2 regions of the Bacillus sp. D386 genome follow, and region 2 is predicted to be linked to the other one. Evidence: riboswitches for the same ligand, from Rfam matches in the RefSeq annotation. Region 2 holds a riboswitch; the other holds the start of a gene.
What was found. A riboswitch is a leader RNA that binds a small molecule or an ion and turns the genes downstream of it on or off. The one in region 2 is predicted to bind manganese.
Positions count from the first base shown of each region.

Region 1: it holds a riboswitch for manganese, as region 2 does, so the genes downstream of both, FHY45_RS07935 (TerC family protein) here and FHY45_RS02690 (TerC family protein) in region 2, are expected to answer to the same signal.

Region 1 covers NZ_VEMV01000002.1:604,094-607,526, reverse strand. Annotated here, with positions in the region: gene FHY45_RS07945 (SDR family oxidoreductase) at 1-346, shown strand, start outside; gene FHY45_RS07940 (aldehyde dehydrogenase family protein) at 364-1,908, shown strand; yybP-ykoY riboswitch at 1,978-2,073, shown strand; gene FHY45_RS07935 (TerC family protein) at 2,155-2,931, shown strand; gene sigI (RNA polymerase sigma factor SigI) at 3,180-3,433, shown strand, end outside.
Region 2 covers NZ_VEMV01000001.1:556,887-560,319, reverse strand. Annotated here, with positions in the region: gene FHY45_RS02695 (aldehyde dehydrogenase family protein) at 1-1,366, shown strand, start outside; yybP-ykoY riboswitch at 1,436-1,531, shown strand; gene FHY45_RS02690 (TerC family protein) at 1,613-2,389, shown strand; gene sigI (RNA polymerase sigma factor SigI) at 2,638-3,393, shown strand; gene FHY45_RS02680 (anti-sigma factor domain-containing protein) at 3,390-3,433, shown strand, end outside.

The DNA of each region.
Region 1 (3,433 bases), on a different contig from region 2:
AGGTGCTGGAAAAACATATCATTTAACGGATCCTAATCCATATACGGTTACAGATATTTATAAGTTGTTTTTGAAAGGGTATAATGGAAAACGACCAATTGGGTATTTGCCGTTCGGGCTGACGAAAATGGCTTTATCAATCAAGCCAATAAGAAAGTTTCTGGGTGTGGAAGTTGAATCACTTGATTATTTCACCTGGAAAGGAGAATTTGATTGTGTACAGGCACAGGCTGATTTAGCTGAAGGGGGCATTTTATGTCCTGATTTTAAGGAAGGTGTAGTGCCAATGGTTGAATATTATAGAGCCAATAAGAACAATCGGGCGTTTCATATAGAGATTACATAATTAGAGGAGGAACAAAGTTGGAAGCCTTAAAAGAAATGGTAAATGTATATGCTCCTGCAACGGGAGAACTGATTATGCAGTATGAGGAGATGCCGGCTAGTCAAGCTGGTGAAATAATGAATAAATCCAAAGGGGCTTTTCTTTCGTGGTCACAATTAGATATAGACGAACGTTTACGCTATCTAAAGCAGTTGCGGCATACGATTGTGAATAGACTTGATGAAATTGTTGAGCTCATTTCAAAGGATACAGGGAAAGTCAAAACAGATGCATTAGTGGCTGATATCATGCCTGCCCTCGATGCTATTAGTCATATTGAAAAACATGCGAAAAAAACATTTAAGGCACAAAAGGTTCGTACACCTTTTTTGTTAATGGGTCATAAATCGAGTATTCATTATATGCCAAGAGGCTCTGTGCTTGTTATCTCACCATGGAATTATCCATTCCTTTTGGCTATGGTTCCTGTTGTATCCGCGCTTGCAGGCGGTAATACGGTTATTTTGAAACCATCAGAAGTTACTCCGGCAGTGGGTAAGTTAATTGAAACATTGTTTAAAGAAGCTGGATTTCCTGATCATGTTTTTCAAGTAGCCCATGGCGGTAAGGAACTTGGTGCCAGTCTTACGAAGCAAAAGCCTGATTATATCTTTTTTACAGGGTCTGTAGGTACGGGACGTATTATTCAGGAAATAGCAGCACGAGATCTTATCCCAACCACTCTTGAGCTCGGTGGAAAGGATCCAATGATTGTGTTTAGTGATGCTGATTATAAGCGTGCAGCAAAGGGGGCTGTTTGGGGAGCATTTACAAATAGCGGTCAAGTTTGTATGAGTGTAGAGAGATTGATTATCCAAAGAGAGGCGCTTGAGCCATTCTTACAGGAGTTACTTCCAATTGTTAATCAATTAAAGCAAGGAAATGGAAAAGAATCAGATATCGGTTCTATGACCTCAATACAGCAAATATCTATTGTAAGAGAGCATATTGAAGATGCCCTATTAAAAGGCGCCACTCTCCTGACTGGTGATCCGCCTTCTGAATGGAATGAAAATTCCATGTTTATTAAGCCGATTGTTTTAACAAATGTTTCAGAGGATATGCTTGTGATGCAGGAGGAAACATTTGGTCCGGTTCTGCCTATACTGACTGTTGAAACAGAAGAAGAAGCTATACGAGCCGCTAATCATTCCAAATACGGATTAAATGCAAGTGTTTGGACAACAAATAAGGAAAAAGGACGGCTGACAGCTAAGAAGCTTTTGTCAGGTGCTGTGTTAATTAATGATGTTTTAATAACAGTTGCCAATAATAATCTTCCATTTGGCGGAGTTAAAGAAAGCGGAATAGGCAGGTATCATGGGGATCAGGGTCTTCGTATATTTTGTCATGAAAAAGCAGTAATGGAAGATATGGGCCTCAAAAAATCGGAGATTCAGTGGTATCCTTATGAAGGGAAATATGAACATTTCCATGCACTGTTAACAGCCTACTTTGGCAAAAGGAAATCGATGATGAAGGTAATCAAGGAATATCTGAAATTAATAAAACTATCAAAATAAATACTATCTATGAGTTAATACTTGCGCTTGTATCCAGAAGCCAATATAATAGGTATACAAACTTCATACAAACCTTTCAAAGGGGAGTAGCGTTAGGGAAACCTAAAACAAAGTCGTCAGTACGTGGTTTTTACCATCGGCTTTGTTGGCATTTTTACAATGTCTAGCAAGACCTTTGTCAAAAAAGAATTACTTTTTTGGCATGGGTCTTTTTTGTTGGTTTGGAAAATAAAAGGAGGTTTACTTATGGATTGGGCAATAATTTTAGAGTACGCCTGGGTATTATTGGTGTTAATTGGACTTGAAGGAATTCTTGCAGCCGATAACGCAGTCGTAATGGCTGTAATGGTTAAACATCTTCCGAAGGAACAACAGAAAAAAGCTTTGTTTTATGGACTAATTGGTGCGTTCGTCTTTAGGATCGGTTCCCTGTTCCTGATTTCATTACTTGTAGATTTATGGCAAATACAAGCAATTGGAGCTGTATATTTGCTCTACATTATGATTAATTATTTAGTGAAACACTATTTCTTGAAATCTGAAGATGAAGCGGTCAAGGAAAAAAAGAAATCCGGTTTCTGGATGACTGTTCTAAAGGTCGAGGTAGCAGACTTGGCATTTGCAGTAGATTCCATGCTTGCAGCTGTTGCTTTAGCTGTAACTCTACCGGCGGTAGGGTCGTTTAATATCGGCGGTATCAATGGTGGGCAATTTATTGTTATGTTCCTTGGAGGATTTATTGGATTAGTTATTATGAGGTTTGCTGCAACACAATTTGTTGTACTATTAAACAAGCGACCATCTCTGGAAACAGCTGCTTTTCTAATTGTCGGCTGGGTGGGGGTTAAGCTGGCTGTCATGACATTAGCACATCCAGGTGTTGGAATTCTTGACCATCATTTCCCAGAGTCTACAACTTGGAAAATCATATTCTGGGGTGTCTTAGTATCGATTGTGGTTATTGGATACCTCGTATCAGGTAAAGATTTGAAAGCTAAAAATCAAATTGACCAGGAAATGTAAAATTACAAAGATATAAATTAATAGATTAAGTGAAGACCCGGGATGCATGATTATGTGCGTTCCGGTTTTTTTATTTTTGCAACCACTTGGATAAAATTTGGTTATAACCCCTATATACGGAAATTTGTGTACGTATGATATAGCATAATAAATAAACCGACCAAGCATTATTTATAACAAATGAAGAGTGAAAACATCCCACAAAGACCATACATTGCAACATATGGTATAATTTGTGCAGGGATGAGGTGAACATAATGCTTGGTATGCTTTTTCCGATTCTGAGAAAAAAGCAGGATTTAACAGAAACCGTACTCTTAATACAAGAAGGGGATCTGGAATTAAGAAATAATTTGCTTAAAAAATACAAACCCTTTATTAAAAAATCTGTTTCATCTGTATGCCGGCGTTATATCCGAGAAACAGATGATGAATTTAGTATTGGTCTAATTGCTTTTAACGATGCAATAGATAAGTTTTCACCTGATAAAGGAAATGGCTT
Region 2 (3,433 bases):
GCATACGATTGTGAATAGACTTGATGAAATTGTTGAGCTCATTTCAAAGGATACAGGGAAAGTCAAAACAGATGCATTAGTGGCTGATATCATGCCTGCCCTCGATGCTATTAGTCATATTGAAAAACATGCGAAAAAAACATTTAAGGCACAAAAGGTTCGTACACCTTTTTTGTTAATGGGTCATAAATCGAGTATTCATTATATGCCAAGAGGCTCTGTGCTTGTTATCTCACCATGGAATTATCCATTCCTTTTGGCTATGGTTCCTGTTGTATCCGCGCTTGCAGGCGGTAATACGGTTATTTTGAAACCATCAGAAGTTACTCCGGCAGTGGGTAAGTTAATTGAAACATTGTTTAAAGAAGCTGGATTTCCTGATCATGTTTTTCAAGTAGCCCATGGCGGTAAGGAACTTGGTGCCAGTCTTACGAAGCAAAAGCCTGATTATATCTTTTTTACAGGGTCTGTAGGTACGGGACGTATTATTCAGGAAATAGCAGCACGAGATCTTATCCCAACCACTCTTGAGCTCGGTGGAAAGGATCCAATGATTGTGTTTAGTGATGCTGATTATAAGCGTGCAGCAAAGGGGGCTGTTTGGGGAGCATTTACAAATAGCGGTCAAGTTTGTATGAGTGTAGAGAGATTGATTATCCAAAGAGAGGCGCTTGAGCCATTCTTACAGGAGTTACTTCCAATTGTTAATCAATTAAAGCAAGGAAATGGAAAAGAATCAGATATCGGTTCTATGACCTCAATACAGCAAATATCTATTGTAAGAGAGCATATTGAAGATGCCCTATTAAAAGGCGCCACTCTCCTGACTGGTGATCCGCCTTCTGAATGGAATGAAAATTCCATGTTTATTAAGCCGATTGTTTTAACAAATGTTTCAGAGGATATGCTTGTGATGCAGGAGGAAACATTTGGTCCGGTTCTGCCTATACTGACTGTTGAAACAGAAGAAGAAGCTATACGAGCCGCTAATCATTCCAAATACGGATTAAATGCAAGTGTTTGGACAACAAATAAGGAAAAAGGACGGCTGACAGCTAAGAAGCTTTTGTCAGGTGCTGTGTTAATTAATGATGTTTTAATAACAGTTGCCAATAATAATCTTCCATTTGGCGGAGTTAAAGAAAGCGGAATAGGCAGGTATCATGGGGATCAGGGTCTTCGTATATTTTGTCATGAAAAAGCAGTAATGGAAGATATGGGCCTCAAAAAATCGGAGATTCAGTGGTATCCTTATGAAGGGAAATATGAACATTTCCATGCACTGTTAACAGCCTACTTTGGCAAAAGGAAATCGATGATGAAGGTAATCAAGGAATATCTGAAATTAATAAAACTATCAAAATAAATACTATCTATGAGTTAATACTTGCGCTTGTATCCAGAAGCCAATATAATAGGTATACAAACTTCATACAAACCTTTCAAAGGGGAGTAGCGTTAGGGAAACCTAAAACAAAGTCGTCAGTACGTGGTTTTTACCATCGGCTTTGTTGGCATTTTTACAATGTCTAGCAAGACCTTTGTCAAAAAAGAATTACTTTTTTGGCATGGGTCTTTTTTGTTGGTTTGGAAAATAAAAGGAGGTTTACTTATGGATTGGGCAATAATTTTAGAGTACGCCTGGGTATTATTGGTGTTAATTGGACTTGAAGGAATTCTTGCAGCCGATAACGCAGTCGTAATGGCTGTAATGGTTAAACATCTTCCGAAGGAACAACAGAAAAAAGCTTTGTTTTATGGACTAATTGGTGCGTTCGTCTTTAGGATCGGTTCCCTGTTCCTGATTTCATTACTTGTAGATTTATGGCAAATACAAGCAATTGGAGCTGTATATTTGCTCTACATTATGATTAATTATTTAGTGAAACACTATTTCTTGAAATCTGAAGATGAAGCGGTCAAGGAAAAAAAGAAATCCGGTTTCTGGATGACTGTTCTAAAGGTCGAGGTAGCAGACTTGGCATTTGCAGTAGATTCCATGCTTGCAGCTGTTGCTTTAGCTGTAACTCTACCGGCGGTAGGGTCGTTTAATATCGGCGGTATCAATGGTGGGCAATTTATTGTTATGTTCCTTGGAGGATTTATTGGATTAGTTATTATGAGGTTTGCTGCAACACAATTTGTTGTACTATTAAACAAGCGACCATCTCTGGAAACAGCTGCTTTTCTAATTGTCGGCTGGGTGGGGGTTAAGCTGGCTGTCATGACATTAGCACATCCAGGTGTTGGAATTCTTGACCATCATTTCCCAGAGTCTACAACTTGGAAAATCATATTCTGGGGTGTCTTAGTATCGATTGTGGTTATTGGATACCTCGTATCAGGTAAAGATTTGAAAGCTAAAAATCAAATTGACCAGGAAATGTAAAATTACAAAGATATAAATTAATAGATTAAGTGAAGACCCGGGATGCATGATTATGTGCGTTCCGGTTTTTTTATTTTTGCAACCACTTGGATAAAATTTGGTTATAACCCCTATATACGGAAATTTGTGTACGTATGATATAGCATAATAAATAAACCGACCAAGCATTATTTATAACAAATGAAGAGTGAAAACATCCCACAAAGACCATACATTGCAACATATGGTATAATTTGTGCAGGGATGAGGTGAACATAATGCTTGGTATGCTTTTTCCGATTCTGAGAAAAAAGCAGGATTTAACAGAAACCGTACTCTTAATACAAGAAGGGGATCTGGAATTAAGAAATAATTTGCTTAAAAAATACAAACCCTTTATTAAAAAATCTGTTTCATCTGTATGCCGGCGTTATATCCGAGAAACAGATGATGAATTTAGTATTGGTCTAATTGCTTTTAACGATGCAATAGATAAGTTTTCACCTGATAAAGGAAATGGCTTATTGCCATTTGCAGATACGGTAATCCGAAGAAGAGTTATAGATTATATAAGGTCACAATCAAAAAAAATGAATGAACTGTCTTTTGAAATCCAACATGTTTCAGAAGATGAATACATACAAAGTCCATTAGATATAGAAAAATCAATTGAAAACCATCAGAGACAATTAAACTCCGAAAATTTAAAGGATGAGATTATTCGATATACTGAATTATTAAAAATCTTTCATATAACCTTTGACCAATTAGTCAAACATACACCAAAGCATGTGGATGCAAGGAATAATGCCATAAAAATCGCTAAAACAATAGCAGATGAGCCTTTGATGCTTCAATATGTCATAGACAAGAAAAAACTGCCTATCAAAATGATGGAAGAAAAAGTTGAGGTTTCAAGAAAGACAATTGAACGCAACCGCATTTATATAATAGCTATGGTTTTGATTTTAACGGGAGATTATTTGTTCTTAAAGGATTACTTGAAGGGGGTTCTTTCAAATTGAAGTGTGGAATCATTATGCAAATATCATCAACGGAAATTAC